DNA from 2 places in the Ramlibacter henchirensis genome. Region 2 is predicted to be linked to the other one. Evidence: predicted binding sites of a transcription regulator. Region 2 holds the regulator's gene; the other holds the start of a gene.
The links. Region 2 encodes LexA, which represses DNA repair genes until DNA is damaged. Its sites were predicted from a motif close to ACTGTATNNNNATACAGT; they were not measured.

Region 1 (7,866 bases), on a different contig from region 2:
CCGGCAGCGACCTGGCCCTGGTGCGCACCCGCGCCGAGCCGCAGCCCGACGGCAGCTACAAGATCTTCGGCACCAAGATCTTCATCACGTACGGCGAGCACGACATGGCCGGCAACATCGTGCACCTCGTGCTCGCACGCGTGACCGGCGCGCCGGAGGGCGTGAAGGGCATCAGCCTGTTCGTCGTGCCCAAGTTCCTGGTCGGCAAGGACGGTTCGCTGGGCGCGCGCAACGACGTGCACTGCGTGAGCATCGAGCACAAGCTGGGCATCAAGGCCTCGCCGACGGCGGTGCTCCAGTACGGCGACCGAGGCGGCGCCGTCGGTTACCTCGTCGGCCAGGAGAACCGCGGCCTCGAGTACATGTTCATCATGATGAACGCAGCCCGCTACGCCGTCGGTGTGCAGGGCATCGCGATCGCCGAGCGCGCGTACCAGAAGGCCGTGACGTACGCGAAGGAGCGAGTCCAGTCGCGGCCGGTGGACGGCTCGATGAACAGCAGCGCGCCCATCATCCACCACCCCGACGTCAAGCGCATGCTGATGACGATGCGCGCGTTCACCGAAGGCTGCCGCGCGATGGCCACGGTGGCCGCCGCCGCCTACGACGCCTCCCACCACCATCCCGATGCGCAGGTGCGCAAGCAGAACCAGGCCTTCTACGAGTTCATGGTGCCGCTGGTGAAGGGCTACAGCACCGAGATGAGCCTGGAGGTGACCTCGCTGGGCGTGCAGGTGCACGGCGGCATGGGCTTCATCGAGGAGACCGGCGCGGCGCAGTACTACCGCGACGCCAAGATCCTGACCATCTACGAAGGCACGACGGCCATCCAGGCGAATGACCTGGTCGGCCGCAAGACGGCGCGCGACGGCGGCCAGACCGCCCGGGCCGTCGCCGCGCAGATCGAGAAGACCGAAGGCGAGCTTGCCCGTCGCGACACGGTGGCGGCCCGCGCGGTGCTGCGGCGCCTGAGCGCTGCTCGCAAGGCTTTCCTGGACGTGGTGGACTTCATAGCCTCTCAGACGAAGGCCAGCCCGAACGCGGCCTTCGCGGGCTCCGTGCCCTACCTGATGCTGGCCGGCAACCTGGTGGCGGGCTGGCAGCTAGCGCGCTCGCTGCTCGCGGCGGAGGACCTGGCCGCCAAGGGCGAGGACACCGCCTTCATGCAGGCCAAGATCACGACCGCGCGCTTCTACGCCGACCACATCCTGGCGCGCGCGCCGGGCATCCGCGACAGCATCGTCGAAGGCGCGGAGAGCGTCACCAGCCTCGCGATCGAAGCGTTCTGAAAACAAAAAAGGAACCTTTTCTTGTCCAAGCTTCCGCCCGCCCTTCGCAACCTCGAGCTACCGGTCATCGGCTCGCCGCTGTTCATCGTCAGCAATCCCCGGCTCGTGATCGAGCAGTGCAAGGCCGGCATCGTCGGCTCGATGCCGGCGCTCAATGCGCGGCCCGCGTCGCAGCTGGACGAATGGCTGGCCGAGATCACCGAGACGCTCGCCGCGTACAACCGCGCCAACCCCGAGCGGCCCGCGGCGCCTTTTGCCATCAACCAGATCGTCCACCGCAGCAACGACCGGCTGGATCACGACATGGAGATGGTGGTCAAGTACCAGGTGCCGGTGATCATCACCTCCCTGGGCGCGCGGACCGACGTCAACGACGCGATCCATTCCTACGGCGGGATCGTGCTGCACGACATCATCAACAACACCTTCGCGCGCAAGGCGATCGACAAGGGCGCCGATGGCTTGATCGCGGTCGCCGCGGGCGCCGGCGGGCACGCGGGCATCAAGAGCCCGTTCGCGCTGGTGCAGGAGATCCGCGAGTGGTTCGACGGCCCGCTGGCGCTCTCGGGTGCGATCGCCAACGGCGGCGCGGTGCTGGCGGCGCAGGCCATGGGCGCCGACTTCGCCTACATCGGGTCGGCCTTCATCGCGACCCACGAGGCCCGCGCATCCGATGCCTACAAGCAGGCCATCGTCGAGGGCACGAGCGACGACATCGTGTACTCCAACCTGTTCACGGGCGTGCACGGCAACTACCTCAAGCCCTCGATCCGCAACGCCGGGCTCGACCCGGACAACCTGCCGGAGAGCGACCCCACCAAGATGAACTTCGGCGGCGGCGAGAGCGCCAAGAAGGCCTGGAAGGACATCTGGGGCTGCGGCCAGGGCATCGCCGCGGTCCAGGACGTGAGCAGCGCGGCGGAGTTCGTCGAGAAGCTCAAGCGCGAGTACCACGACGCCCGGCGGCGCCTCGGCCTCTGAAGGCTTATTTCGCGGCGCCGTAACTCAACTCGCTAGCCCGCCCCCAGAACACCCGGTACATGAAGATCGTGTAGACCACGATCGCAGGCAGCGTGATCGCCACGCCGACGAAGATCACCACCAGGGAATCGTGCGCGCTCGCCGCCTCCCACACCGTCATGCGATCGATCACGATGTACGGGTAGATGCTGTAGGCGAGGCCGAGGAAGGCCATCACGAACAGCAGCACGGTGGAGGCGAAGATCACCCAGCCGTAGCCCGCCGCCACCACGTTCGGCTTGCGTGACACGTGCCACGCGGCGTAGAAGGCGGCGGCGCAAGCCACGGGGATCGGCAGCAGGCCGATCAGCTCCGGCATCGAGAACCACTTGTCGAACACCGTGCGGCTGACAAGGGGTGTAGCCAGCGAGATGCCCACGAGCGCGAGTCCCATCGGCCAGAGCACCCGGCGCGCCCAGCGAACGGCCTTGGCCTGCAGCTCGTCCCAGGTCTTCATGATCAGCCAGCCCGCGCCCAGCATCGCGTAAGCGGTCGGCAGCGTCAGCGCGATCATGAGCGAGAAGGCGAGCGACAGCGGCGCGCGGTCAAAGCCGGTGAGATAACTGCCCAGCATCCAGCCCTGGGCCGTGGCGGCCATCAGCGAGCCCGCCGCGAACAGCGCGTTCCACATGCCCTTGCGCGCCGCGCGCGCCTTCACCCGGAAGTCGAACGACACGCCGCGCAGGATCAATCCGACCAGCATCACGGCGACGGGCAGGTACAGGTTGGTCAGCACCAGGCTGTGCGCGCGGGGAAAGGCGACCAGCAGCACGCCGACGCCCAGCACGAGCCACGTCTCGTTCGCATCCCAGAATGGCCCGATGCTGGACACCATGATGTCCTTCTCGGCGTCGGTCGCGAAAGGCAGCAGGATGCCGACGCCGAGGTCGTAGCCGTCCAGCACCACGTAGGCGAGCAGTGACAGGCCCATCACGGCCATGAACACGAGGGGCAGGAGCGAGGTCCAGTTCAGATCCATGGTTCTTTTCTCCTCAGGCGGGCCCGCCGATCGCCATGCCGGGCTTGGGGCTTTGCGGTGCGTCGGGCGTGGGCATCGCGGGGTGGCGGCTCATGTACATCAGCACCAGCACATAGGCCGCGAGCAGGAACGCATACACCGCGAGGTAGCTCACGAGCGTGATCAGCACCAGGCCCGGCGGATGGTCCGCCACCATATCCGCGGTGCGCAGCACGCCATAGACGATGAAGGGCTGGCGGCCGATCTCGGTGACGTACCAGCCCGCCAGCGTCGCGATCCAGCCCGAGAAGGTCATGCCGGCCAGCACGCGCAGCTGCATCCGCGAAAACGGTTGCCGGTCCTGGAACGCGCGGCCGCGCCACTGCGTCCAGAACGCCCACCACGAGGCAAGGAGCATCAGCACGCCCATGCCGACCATCACGCGGAAGCTCCAGAAGACCGGCGCGACCGGCGGGTGCCGGCCCTCGAACTGGTCCAGGCCCTTGAGCTCCGCGTTCCAGTCGTGCGCCAGGATCAGGCTGGCGAAGCCGGGCAGCTTGATGGCGTAGTCCGTGCGGCGTTCGGCTTCGTTGGGGATTCCGAACAGCGTGAGCGGCGCGCTTTTCTCGGTCTTCCACAGTCCTTCGAGGGCGGCGATCTTGGCCGGCTGGTGCTCCAGCGTGTTCAGGCCATGGAGGTCGCCGGCGACGATCTGCAGCGGCACGGCGACGGCGGCCACCGTGATCGCGGTGCGCATCGCCTTGAGCGATCCGCCGTTGTTCGCCTTGGTCAGGTACTGGTACGCGGATAACCCGGCGATGAGGAACGACGCGGTGATCGTGGAGGCCAGCAGCTTGTGCGCGAGCCGGTACGGGAACGAGGGATTGAAGACGATCTGCAGCCAGCTGTCGGCGTACATCACGCCGTCTTCGATGCGGTAGCCAACCGGCGTCTGCATCCACGAGTTCAGGCTCAGGATCCAGAACGCCGAGAGCGTGGTGCCGGCCGCCACCATCAGGGAAGCGAACAGGTGCACCCGGTCCGACACGCGGCTGCGGCCGAACAGCATGATCCCGAGGAAGGTGGCCTCCAAGAAGAAGGCGGTGAGCACCTCGTAACCGAGCAGCGGCCCGGCGATGTTGCCGGCCTTCTCCATGAAGCCGGGCCAGTTGGTGCCGAACTGGAAGCTCATGGTGATGCCCGACACGACGCCCAGCGCGAAGCTCAGGGCGAAAACCTTGGTCCAGAGGTAGTAGGCCTCCTCCCAGTACCGTGCATCCTGGTGGCCGCGCGCCAGGTTGCCGCGCAGGCGGAAGTAGACGAGGAACCAGCCCAGCGCGATGTTGATGGTGGGAAAGAGGATGTGGAAGCTGATGTTCGCGGCGAACTGGATGCGCGAGAGCACGAGGGCGTCCATCGTTGTCATTCCTTTCGCGACGAGGCGGCCTTGCCCGTCATCCGGTCCTTGAATTCGAGCACCCGGGTCACCCTGGCGCCCATCCCCATGAGCTGCAGCGCCGTCTCGGGCGCGAGCTTCTGCACGTCGTCGAACCAGGTCATCAACCGGTCGATCAGCTCGTGCATCTGGCGCATGCGCTCCTGCGCATAGCGGTCGGCGTCGTTCACCGGCTGCTGCATCAGCGCGGCGCGCAGCATCGAAAGCGTCGGTTCGATCTCGCGCCGGCGGCGCTCCTCGGCCAGCACGCGGAAGATCTCCCAGACATCGCCCGGCGCCTCGAAGTACTCGCGCCGGTCGCCCGGCTGGTGCTTCAGCCGCACCAGGCGCCAGGACTGGAGTTCCTTCAAACCCATGCTGACGTTGGAGCGTGAGAACTCCAGCGCTTCTGCGATCTCGTCGGCGTTCAGCGCACGCTGCGAAATGAAGATCAGCGCGTAGATCTGCCCGACGGTGCGGTTGATGCCCCAGCGGCTGCCCATCTCACCGAAGTGGGAGACGAACTCGCGCGAGAGCGGCGGGAGGTGGTCTTGCAGCGGCATGGCTCCATTGTGCCGCGTACTGCTTGAATTTTCAGTAATTACTGAAATTCCAGCAACGGCGAGGGGTCGACGCCCGCAAAGTACTGGATGAAAATACAGCCATGAGCAGTACGAGCATCCCCATCGAGGCGATCAAGGGCCGCGGCACCGCGACGCGCTTTCCGCACCGGTTCGAGCGCGACGCGCGCGAGGCGTTCGACGACGGCTGGGAAGGCGAACCGGCGGATGCCGCATGGCCGCCCAGGACCGAGGTGATCTGGGAAGACCCGCGCAGCGTGATCGGCGACGTGGACTCACCCGACGTGTACTTCGAACGGTCTCTGAACCCCTACCGCGGCTGCGAGCACGGCTGCATCTACTGCTACGCGCGGCCGACGCACAGCTACCTGAACATGTCGCCGGGGCTCGACTTCGAGACGCGGATCATCGCGAAGCGGGGCGTGGCCGACGTGCTGCGGCGTGAAATCTCGCGGCGCAACTACGAGCCGAAGATGATCGCCATCGGCACCGCGACCGATTGCTACCAGCCGGTCGAGCGCGAGCTGCGCCTGACGCGGTCGGTCATCGAAGTGCTGCACGAAACGGACCACGCTTTCTCGCTGGTCACCAAGTCCGCCGGCGTGGAGCGCGACCTCGACCTGATCGCGCCCATGGCCCACAAGAAACTGGCGGCGATCTACGTGACGATCACCACGCTGGACCCCGAGCTCACGCGCAAGCTGGAGCCGCGCGCCGCAGCGCCGCACCGGCGGCTTCGCCTGCTGCGCACGCTGGCGGAAGCGGGCGTGCCGTGCGGCGTGAGCCTGGCGCCGCAGATCCCGTTCCTGACGGAGGACATGGAGCAGGTGCTGGAGGCGGCCTGGGAGGCGGGCGCGCGCAGCGCCTTCTATCACGTGCTCCGGCTGCCCTGGGAGGTGAGCCCGCTGTTCCGGCAATGGCTGCAGATGCACTTCCCGCAGCGGGCCGATCGCGTCATGGCCCGTGTGCAGGACATGCGCGGCGGCAAGGACTACGACGCCGACTTCGCCACGCGCATGAAGGGCAGCGGCCCCTGGGCGGAGCTGATCGGACAGCGATTCCGCAAGGCGGCGACGAGGCTGGGGTTCAACCGGGAGAGGGTGGAGATGGACACGACGCTGTTCCGCCCGCCATCACCCGCCGGCCAGGGCCGGCTGTTCTGATCAGGCGCCGGGCGCCAGGCGGGCCAGCAGCGAAAAGCCGACCGACGCCACGAAGAACCAGAGGAAGACGCCCGCCAGGTTCGACCGCAGCTGGGCGGGCCCGGACAGGCGGCGCAGCTGCGTGTTCCACAGCCACAGGACGGGCAGCACGCCCAGGAGCACCAGCAGCGTCGGCACCTGCCAGCGGAACAGGGAAGCCCAGGCCGGGAGCAGGGCGGACAGGCGGGTGCTGTCGTCCACCAGCGAAGACGGAGGGATGCCCTGGGTCCACACGCCGGCCGAAAGGAGCGCGCACCCCAGAAGAGCCAGAGTCGCGGCGGGCTTGAAGGTACGCCGCCAGCCGAACACGCTGAGGAAGAAACCCACCGCGCCGGCGATACCGATGGTGGCCGCCACGGCGGCCACGAAGGGCCCGGAGCCGATCAGCGCCTGCCACAGCCACGCGTTGCACGCAACGCCCGCCCAGCCGGCGACCATGGCCACCGCCCAGCCCGGGTGAAGCGCGAGGCGCGCCTCCCCCGGGGTGAGGATGGAATGGAAGCCCGTCGAGCGAAACAGCTTGAGCGACATTGACGCAATTGTGGATTGACAACTGCGCCAAGCCAATTGAACTGTCGCGTTGCGCGCACAGCCCGCAACAAAACGTTGCCGGGCGCCCACGGCGCACCGGCAACTTAGCGCTTTCGCCTGCCTGGGCCGGTCAGGCGCTGAAGAAGTTCTTCAATTTGTCGGACCAGCTTTCCTCGCTGGGCGAGTGCTTGGGCCCGCCCTTGCGAAGGGCTTCGTCCAGCTCCTTGAGCAGCTTGCGCTGGTGCTCCGTCAGCTTGACCGGCGTCTCGACGCTGATGTGGCAGTAGAGGTCGCCGGGGTAGCTGGAACGCACGCCCTTGATGCCCTTGCCGCGCAGGCGGAACTGCTTGCCGGCCTGGGTGCCCTCGGGGATGTCGATGGCCGCCTTGCCCTGCAGCGTTGGCACCTCGATCTCGCCGCCGAGGGCCGCCCGGGTGAACGAGATCGGCACCACGCAGTGCAGGTCGTCGCCGTCGCGCTCGAAGATCGGGTGCTTCTTCAGCCGGATCTCGATGTACAGGTCGCCCGGCGGGCCGCCGTTGTGGCCCGGCTCGCCGTTGCCCGCGCTTCGGATGCGCATGCCGTCGTCGATGCCGGCGGGGATCTTCACTTCCAGCGTCTTCTGCTTCTTCACCTTGCCCTGGCCGTGGCAGGTGGGGCAGGGCTCGGGAATGATCTTGCCCTGGCCGCGGCAGGTGGGGCAGGTCTGCTGCACCGAAAAGAAGCCCTGGCGCATCTGCACCACGCCCGCGCCGTGGCAGGTGCCGCAGGCCTTGGCCTGGGTGCCGGGCTTGGCGCCGCTGCCGTGGCAGGTGTCGCACGGGTCCCAGGTCGGGATGCGGATCTGCGC
Region 2 (7,866 bases):
CAGCAAGCCCACGCACGCGGCAGCCTGCGGAGTGAAGATGGCCGGCGAGATGAGGGCCAGCGCGCGCAGCCCCAGCAGCGAAGCAAGTCCGGGCGCGGCCGCGGAGGCCAGGTGAAGCAGCCCGTACCAGAGCATCGAAAGCGCCAGCAGGCGGCGCCGGTCCCAGCCCGCGACGACCGCCGCCAGCAGCGGCGCGCCCAGGCACATCACGATGCCGCCGACCGTGATCAGCTGGCCGGCGCCGGCGACAGGCACTTGCAGCGACTCGCTGATCTCGTTCAGCGTGCCGGGCACCACCATGACGCCCGCGCCGATGACGAAATTGCCGAACAGCAGCGGCCAGAGCACCCGCGGCAGGGGCGCGCGGCGCGGCGGCGCTGCGCCCGTCATGCCGTCGGGTGCCGCCGCCATGAGGGGCTCAGCGCCGCACCTGGAGCGCGGCCGGGTTCACGACGTGGGTCGGATGGCCTTCGATGAAATTGACCACGTTCTCGAAGGCGGCGCCGAAGTACAGCTCGTAGCTTTCCAGCTCCACGTAGCCGATGTGGGGCGTGCAGATGCAGTTCTCCAGCCGCAGCAGCGCGTGCCCCTGCAGGATCGGCTCGCTCTCGAAGACGTCCACGGCGGCCATGCCGGGGCGGCCGCGGTTGAGTGCGGCGATCAGCGCGTCGTGTTCCACCAGCTCGGCGCGCGAGGTGTTCACGAACAGCGACGTCGGCTTCATGCGGCCGAAGTCTTCGAGCTTCACGATGCCGGCCGTCTCCTCGTTCAGCCGCAGGTGCATGCTGAGCACGTCGCTTTCGGCGAACAGCTGCTCGCGGCTTTCGGCGGCCTCGTGGCCGTCTGCCTCCGCGCGGGAACGCGACCCCTCGCGCCCCCACACGAGCACGCGCATGCCGAACGCGCGGCCGTAGCCCGCAACGAGCTGGCCGATCTTGCCGTAGCCCCAGATGCCCAGCGTCTTGCCCTTGAGCACCATGCCCAGGCCGAAGTTGGCGGGCATCGAGCCGGACTTCATGCCCGACTGCTGCCACCCGCCATGCTTGAGGGTCTGGATGTACTGCGGCAGGCGCCGCATGGCCGCCATGATCAGCGCCCACGTCAGTTCCGCCGGCGCGACCGGCGAGCCCACGCCCTCGGTCACGACGATGCCGCGCTCGGTGCAGGCGTCGACGTCGATGTGGGATCCGACCTTGCCCGTCTGCGAAATCAGCTTGAGGCGGGGCAGCTTTTCCAGCAGCTGGCGGCTGATGTGGGTGCGCTCGCGGATCAGGACGATGACGTCGGCATCGCGCAGGCGCACCGAAAGCTGGCCGATGCCCTTGACGGTGTTGGTATAGACCTTGGCGGGATAGGCCTCGAGTCTGGCCGCGCACTTCAGCTTGCGAACGGCGTCCTGGTAGTCGTCGAGGATCACGATGTTCATGCCGCGATTGTGCCCTGCGGGTTCGGACCGGTTCGCGGCAGAGTTCCGCGCGCGCGGCTAGCATTGCGCCTTCGATTTTTCGCACCGTCCCCAAGGAGAACCTCGAATGGCGATTTCCATGTCCTCGGCCAGCCTGCCGATCTTCCGCACCATGCTGGGCAACCTGTCCCACTTCCTCGACAAGGGATTGGCGCATGCGCAGGCGCGCAAGTTCGACCCGCAGGTGCTGGTGAACTACCGCCTCGCGCCGGACATGCTGCCTTTCAACCGGCAGATCCAGATCGCCTGCGACGCCGCGAAGAACGGGGTCGCGCGCCTGTCAGGCGTGGAAGCGCCGAAGTTCGAGGACAACGAGACGACTTTCGAGGAGCTGCGCGCGCGCATCGCCAGGACGGTCGCCTGGCTGGAGACGGTGCCCGCCGCCAGACTGGATGGCAGCGAGGACAAGGACATCACCTTTCCCGTCGGCCGCGATGCGACCCGCACGATGAAAGGCGAGGCCTATCTGAAGCACTGGGCGCTGCCCAATTTCTTCTTCCACGTCACGACGGCGTACGCGATCCTGCGGCACAACGGCGTGGAGCTTGGGAAATCGGATTACCTGATCGGCGCCCAGTAGAGAGCGTCCTGGGTTCAGGCCGCAGCGGCTTCCAGTGCCGCCAGCCGATCGAGTTCGGCGCACACGTCGGCCATGCGGCCGGAGATCACCATGCGGCCCGCCGTGCTGGCTGCGTGCTCCGCGTCCACCACGCGCAGCACGCGCAGGGGGCGGCGAGAGCTGCCCGTGCGGCGCGCCGGCGGCCAGGCCACGTGCGCGCGGCCCGCGGCGGTGTGCAGGCGCATGCCGGCGGAATGCAATGCCACGGTGGAAGAAGCGGTGGCGCCGGGTGTGCCGGTCAGCCAGCGGCCGAACGAGCGCAGCGCGCCCGCGAAGGTGCAGATCGTGAGTCCCATGTCGCTCTCCTTGACTACAGGGTTCGAAACACAGGCGAGATTCAAAGGGGAGCCGGAGGGCGCAGGGTGATGGCGCCTGTCGCGCCATACGCCCGCCACCTGCTGCCTCCGGCGGATGGCTACATCAGCATGGTGTTGCGGATCAGGCCGACGGCCAGGCCTTCGATCTCGAAGGGCTCACCGGGCTCCACCACGATGGTGGGGTAGTCGGGGTTCTCTGCGTGCAGCTCGATCAGGTGCTTGTTGCGGCGGAAGCGCTTGACGGTGACTTCGTCGCCCAGCCGCGCCACCACGATCTGGCCGTTCTTGGCTTCCTTGGTGGCCTGCACGGCGAGCAGGTCGCCGTCCATGATGCCGGCGTCGCGCATCGACATGCCGCGCACCTTGAGCAGGTAGTCGGGCTTGCGCTGGAACAGGCTGCTTTCCACGTAATACGTCTGGTCGACGTGCTCCTGAGCGAGGATGGGCGACCCCGCGGCCACCCGGCCCACCAGCGGCAGCGCGAGCTGCGCCAGGCTTTGCAGCGGCAGCGGGAACTGCTTGAAGCGCGATTCGTGGATGGAGCGCAGCGTGTCGCCCTTGAGGCGGATGCCGCGCGACGTGCCGCTGACCAGTTCGATGACGCCCTTGCGCGCGAGCGCCTGCAGGTGCTCCTCCGCGGCGTTGGCGGACTTGAAGCCCAGTTCGGCCGCGATCTCGGCGCGGGTGGGCGGGGCTCCGGTGCGCGCGATGGCGGACTGGATCAGGTCCAGAATCTGCTGCTGGCGGGCGGTGAGCTTGGGCGTCTCGTTCATGGGGGCTCCTGAGGGGCAGTTCACTGGCTGCCCATCCAGTACCTGTATTTTTAACCAGTTTCGTGAAAGAGTGCAAGTGCAAGCGCAGCAGATCGTGGTGCTGGGCACCGGCGGCACCATCGCCGGGCGCGCCCAGCGTGCAGCAGACGAGCTCGGTTACCGCGCCGGCGAGATCGGTGTCGAGCAGCTGCTGGAGGGACTGCCGGCCCTGGAAGGCGTCACGGTCGTCGCCGAGCAGCTCGCGCAGATCGACAGCAAGGACATGGCCTTCGAGCTCTGGCGCGAGCTGGCCGCGCGCTGCCGCCACTGGATCGAGCAGCCGCAGGTGCAGGGAATCGTCATCACGCATGGCACCGACACGCTGGAGGAAACGGCGTGGTTCCTGCACCGCGTGCTTGCGCCGCGCAAGCCGATCGTTTTGGTGAGCGCCATGCGGCCGGCAACCGCGCTCTCGCCCGATGGTCCGCAGAACCTCGCCGAGGCTTTCACGGTTGTTCGAACCGCTGGAGCAAGCGGTGTGCTCGCGGTTTGCGCAGGCGCGGTGCACGGGGCCGCCGATGTCCGCAAGGTGCATCCCTACCGGGTCGATGCGTTCAGCTCGGGTGACGCGGGCGCGCTCGCGTACGTGGAAGCGGGCGCCGTACGGCATGTTCGCGCCTGGGCTGCGACCATCCCGTCGCACGAACTGTTCGATCGGCTGCAGCGAACGGCGCAGTGGCCTTGGGTCGAGATCGTGCACAGCCATGCCGGCGCGGATGGCCGCGTCGTCGACGCCTTGGCGTCCGCGGGGGTGCAGGGGCTTGTCGTGGCCGGCACGGGCAACGGCAGCGTGCATGCCGCGCTGGAGCAGGCGCTGCTGCGCGCGAGGGATGCCGGCGTCCGCGTCGTCCGCTCGAGTCGCTGCCTGGAGGGGCCCGTGATTCCGCTCGCGAAGGAGGCGCTCCCCTGCACGCCGCTGACGCCCGCAAAGGCGCGGGTGGACCTGCTGCTGGACCTGCTGGCCTGACCGATGCAGGCGCTGCAGACCCACCCCTGGGCGTACCCGGCGCTGGAGATCGTCCACATCTTCGGCATCGCCTTGCTGCTGGGCAACCTGGTGCTGCTGGAACTGCGCGTGTTCGGCCGCGGCGCCGCGCTGCCGCTGGCCGACCTGGCGCGGCTGAGCCTGACGGTCGCGCTCTGCGGCTTCACGCTGGTGGCGGCCAGCGGACTGCTGATGTTCGCGAGCCAGCCGCAGGAGCTGCTCGCCAACAGCGCCTTCACGCTCAAGATGCTGCTGATCCTGCTGGCGGGCGGGAACGCGGTGGCCTTCCATGTGCGCGGGTCGCTGAAGCGGCTGGACACCACGGCTCGCGCGCTGATGCTAGTCTCCACCGTCCTGTGGCTCGCGGTCCTGACCTGCGGCCGCTGGATCGCCTATCGATGAAGGAGCGAGACGATGAGACGCAGAACCCTCCTCTTGTCCGCCGCGGGGCTGCCCACGCTGGCCTTGGCGCACCACGGCTGGAGCAGCTTCGACCAGGACCGCCCGATCTACCTGGAAGGCCGTGTCACCGGCGTGCGGTGGCAGAACCCGCACGCGGAGCTCGACCTGGAGGTCAGCCCCTCGCTGAAGGTGCCGGGCGACCTCGCGTCGCGCCAACTGCCGGCGCAGAGCGCCGCCGTGGATGGCAAGGCGCTGGTGGCCAAGGCGCAGGTGCCCACGCGCAAGGACAAGGTCTGGGAGATCGAACTGGCGCCGCTCACCCGCATGGAGGCGTGGAAGGTGGCCGAGATCAAGCCCGGCGCGCTGGTGTCGGTCGTCGGTTTCGGATTGAAGGACGAGAAGGAACCCGTGGTGCGCGCGGAGTACCTGTTCGTCGACGGCAAGGCCTACGGCCTGCGCTCCAGCCCGGCCTGAGCGCCGGACGCGATCAGCTCTCGAGCGCGGCGAGGGCCCGGGCCGTGATCTCCTCGACGCTGCCGATGCCGCTGATCGCGCGGTACTTCGGCGCATTCACCGGATCGGCCTTGGCCCAGTTGGCGTAGTAGTCGACCAGCGGGCGTGTCTGCGACGCGTAGACCTGCAGGCGCTTCATCACCGTCTCTTCGCGGTCGTCTTCGCGCTGGATCAGCGGCTCGCCGGTGACGTCGTCGATTCCGGCCACCTTGGGCGGGTTGAACTTGACGTGGTAGGTGCGGCCCGAGGCCACGTGCGAGCGGCGGCCGCTCATGCGCTCGACGATCGCGGCGAAGGGCACGTCGATCTCCAGCACGTAGTCGAGCTTGACGCCGGCGTCCTTCATCGCGTCGGCCTGCGGGAGGGTGCGCGGGAAGCCGTCGAACAGGAAGCCCTTGGCGCAATCGGGCTGCGCGAGGCGCTCCTTGACCAGGCCGATGATGATGTCGTCGCCCACGAGCCCTCCGGAATCCATCACCTGCTTGGCCGCCTTTCCCAGCGGCGTGCCGGCCTTCACCGCGGCGCGCAGCATGTCGCCGGTGGAGATCTGCGGGATGCCGTACCTCTGGCAGATGAAGGTTGCCTGGGTGCCTTTGCCTGCGCCTGGCGCGCCCAGCAAGATCAGTCTCATGGATGTCCTCGGATGGAGTTTGGCGGGCGCTGCGGCCCCCTCGTCATCCCGCGCCGGGCCGTGCGCACTCTTGCGCTTGAGGATAGCACGCGCCTTTACGCGGCTTTACGCGCGCGGCTGCTCGAAAACGGCCCGCACGCGCGCCAGGTCTTCGGGCGTATCGACGCCTGGCCCGGGCGCGTGCTGAGTCACATGCACAGCGATGCGATGCCCGTGCCAGAGCGCCCGCAGCTGCTCCAGCGACTCGAGCCGCTCCAGTGGCGCCTGCGGCAATGCAGGGAAGGCCCGCAGGAAGCCGGCACGGTACGAGTAGATGCCGACGTGCCGCAGCGGAGCCGGGTCGGGCAGGGCGCTCACGCCCGCGGCGAAGCCGTCCCGCCACCACGCGATCGGCGCTCGGCTGAAGTAGAGCGCCAGGCCCTGCGCGTCGGTGACCACCTTGACGACGTTCGGATTGGTGAACTCGCCGGCCTCGTGCAATGGATGCGCGGCCGTGCCCATTGGCGCATCGGATTGGGAGGCGAGCAGCTGCGCGACCGCATCGATCAGCGCGGGATCGATCAGCGGCTCGTCGCCTTGCACGTTGACGACGATCTCGTCGTCGGGGAGTGAAAGCAGGCGGCTGGCCTCGGCGAGTCGATCGGTACCGGAAGGATGGTCCGTGGCGGTCAGCACAGCCTGGACGCCATGGGCCTCGCACGCCGAGACGATGGCCGGGCTGTCGGCCGCGACGACGACGCGCTGCGCCTTCGACAGTCGCGCGCGTTCGGCCACGCGCACCACCATCGGCTTGCCGGCGATGTCCGCCAGCGGCTTGTCGGGCAGCCGGGTCGATGCCAGCCGCGCCGGGATCAGGACCGTGAAGCGCACGCGCTACACCAGGGGCGTGCGCGCGGGCAGGCGCTCGAGTTCGTCGTCGCTGAGCGTGCGCGCTTCTTCCTCGATCAGCACGGGAATGCCGTCGCGGATCGGATAGGCCAGCCGCGCCGCCCGCGAGACCAGTTCCTGCCGCGAGCGGTCGTAGTCGAGGTGCCCCTTGGTCACTGGGCACACGAGCAGCTCAAGCAGTTTGGGGTCCATGCGGCGATGATAGCTTTGGGCGCAGCAGCGACTCGAGCTGCGACCAGAAGCCGTCCTCGATCTCCAGCTCGAGCGGGACGGCCCACGCGGGTGGATGCTTTCGCCAGAGCTTCACCGCATCCTTCTCCGTGCACAGCAGCGGCGCGTCGCCATGCAGCCAGGGGCCGTCGGAGCCGAAGTCGTGGTGGTCGTCCAGCGCCCAGGTGCGGCGCAGCCGGATGCCGGCGGCCTTGAGCATGTCGAAGAAAGCCTGCGGACGGGCGATGCCGGCCAGCGCGTCGCACTCCTGGCCGGTGAAGGAAGACAGCTCCACGCGCTCTCCGTCGGCGCGCCACGCGTACGTGGCCAGGCGCCGTCGCACCAGGAAACCCGGCAGGTCCTGCGCGCCCGGCGTGCGCAGCACGATGTCGACGGGCCGGGGCCAGGGCTCGCGCAGGGGGCCGGCCGGCAGCAGCCAGCCGTTGCCCAGCCCGCGGTCGTCGAAGACGCACACCTCGATGTCGCGCGCCATCGCGTAGTGCTGCAGGCCGTCGTCGCTGAGGACCACGTCGGTGTCCGGATGGGCGCGCAGGGCGGCTTTCACCGCCTCGGCACGGCGGCGCGCGACGAAGACGGGGACGCGGCAGCGGCTCGCGATCAGAAGCGGCTCGTCGCCGGACCGGGCAGGGTCGCTGTGCGGCGTCACTTCCAGGCACTCGGCGCCCTCGCGGCCATGGCCGCGTGAAACGACTGCGACCTTCAGGCCGGACCGCCCGAGGCGTTCGGCGACCGCCATCACGACAGGCGTCTTGCCCGCGCCTCCGGCGACCACGTTGCCGATGACGACCACCGGCACCGTCGCTTTCTGCGAGGCGAGCACCCCGGTGCGATAAAGCCTGCGGCGCAGCCGCACGAGCGGCAGCAGCAGGAGCGAGAAGGGAAGAAGGAGGAGGGCGAGCGGCCCGCGGCGCAGCCAGGCGCGCTGCAGGGCCTCCCGCATCCGGTCAGCGCGCGTCGGCCTGGGCCGACGACTGGGCTGCGAAGGTGATCTGCTGCAGCCCCG

Region 1: the regulator LexA is predicted to act here: its motif matches at 5,348-5,365, upstream of EZ313_RS13600 (PA0069 family radical SAM protein).

Annotation. Positions count from the first base shown of each region.
Region 1 covers NZ_SMLM01000002.1:186,494-194,359, reverse strand. Annotated here, with positions in the region: gene EZ313_RS13625 (acyl-CoA dehydrogenase) at 1-1,289, shown strand, start outside; gene EZ313_RS13620 (NAD(P)H-dependent flavin oxidoreductase) at 1,311-2,270, shown strand; gene EZ313_RS13615 (cytochrome d ubiquinol oxidase subunit II) at 2,275-3,288, opposite strand; gene EZ313_RS13610 (cytochrome ubiquinol oxidase subunit I) at 3,302-4,684, opposite strand; gene EZ313_RS13605 (GbsR/MarR family transcriptional regulator) at 4,690-5,265, opposite strand; gene EZ313_RS13600 (PA0069 family radical SAM protein) at 5,367-6,446, shown strand; gene EZ313_RS13595 (hypothetical protein) at 6,447-7,016, opposite strand; gene dnaJ (molecular chaperone DnaJ) at 7,147-7,866, opposite strand, start outside.
Region 2 covers NZ_SMLM01000003.1:477,397-485,262, forward strand. Annotated here, with positions in the region: gene EZ313_RS20345 (MFS transporter) at 1-411, opposite strand, end outside; gene EZ313_RS20350 (D-2-hydroxyacid dehydrogenase family protein) at 419-1,426, opposite strand; gene EZ313_RS20355 (DUF1993 domain-containing protein) at 1,533-2,045, shown strand; gene EZ313_RS20360 (hypothetical protein) at 2,060-2,380, opposite strand; gene lexA (transcriptional repressor LexA) at 2,500-3,174, opposite strand; gene EZ313_RS20370 (asparaginase) at 3,251-4,180, shown strand; gene EZ313_RS20375 (hypothetical protein) at 4,184-4,600, shown strand; gene EZ313_RS20380 (DUF6152 family protein) at 4,613-5,074, shown strand; gene adk (adenylate kinase) at 5,088-5,744, opposite strand; gene kdsB (3-deoxy-manno-octulosonate cytidylyltransferase) at 5,850-6,614, opposite strand; gene EZ313_RS20395 (Trm112 family protein) at 6,618-6,824, opposite strand; gene lpxK (tetraacyldisaccharide 4'-kinase) at 6,805-7,803, opposite strand; gene EZ313_RS20405 (ExbD/TolR family protein) at 7,808-7,866, opposite strand, start outside.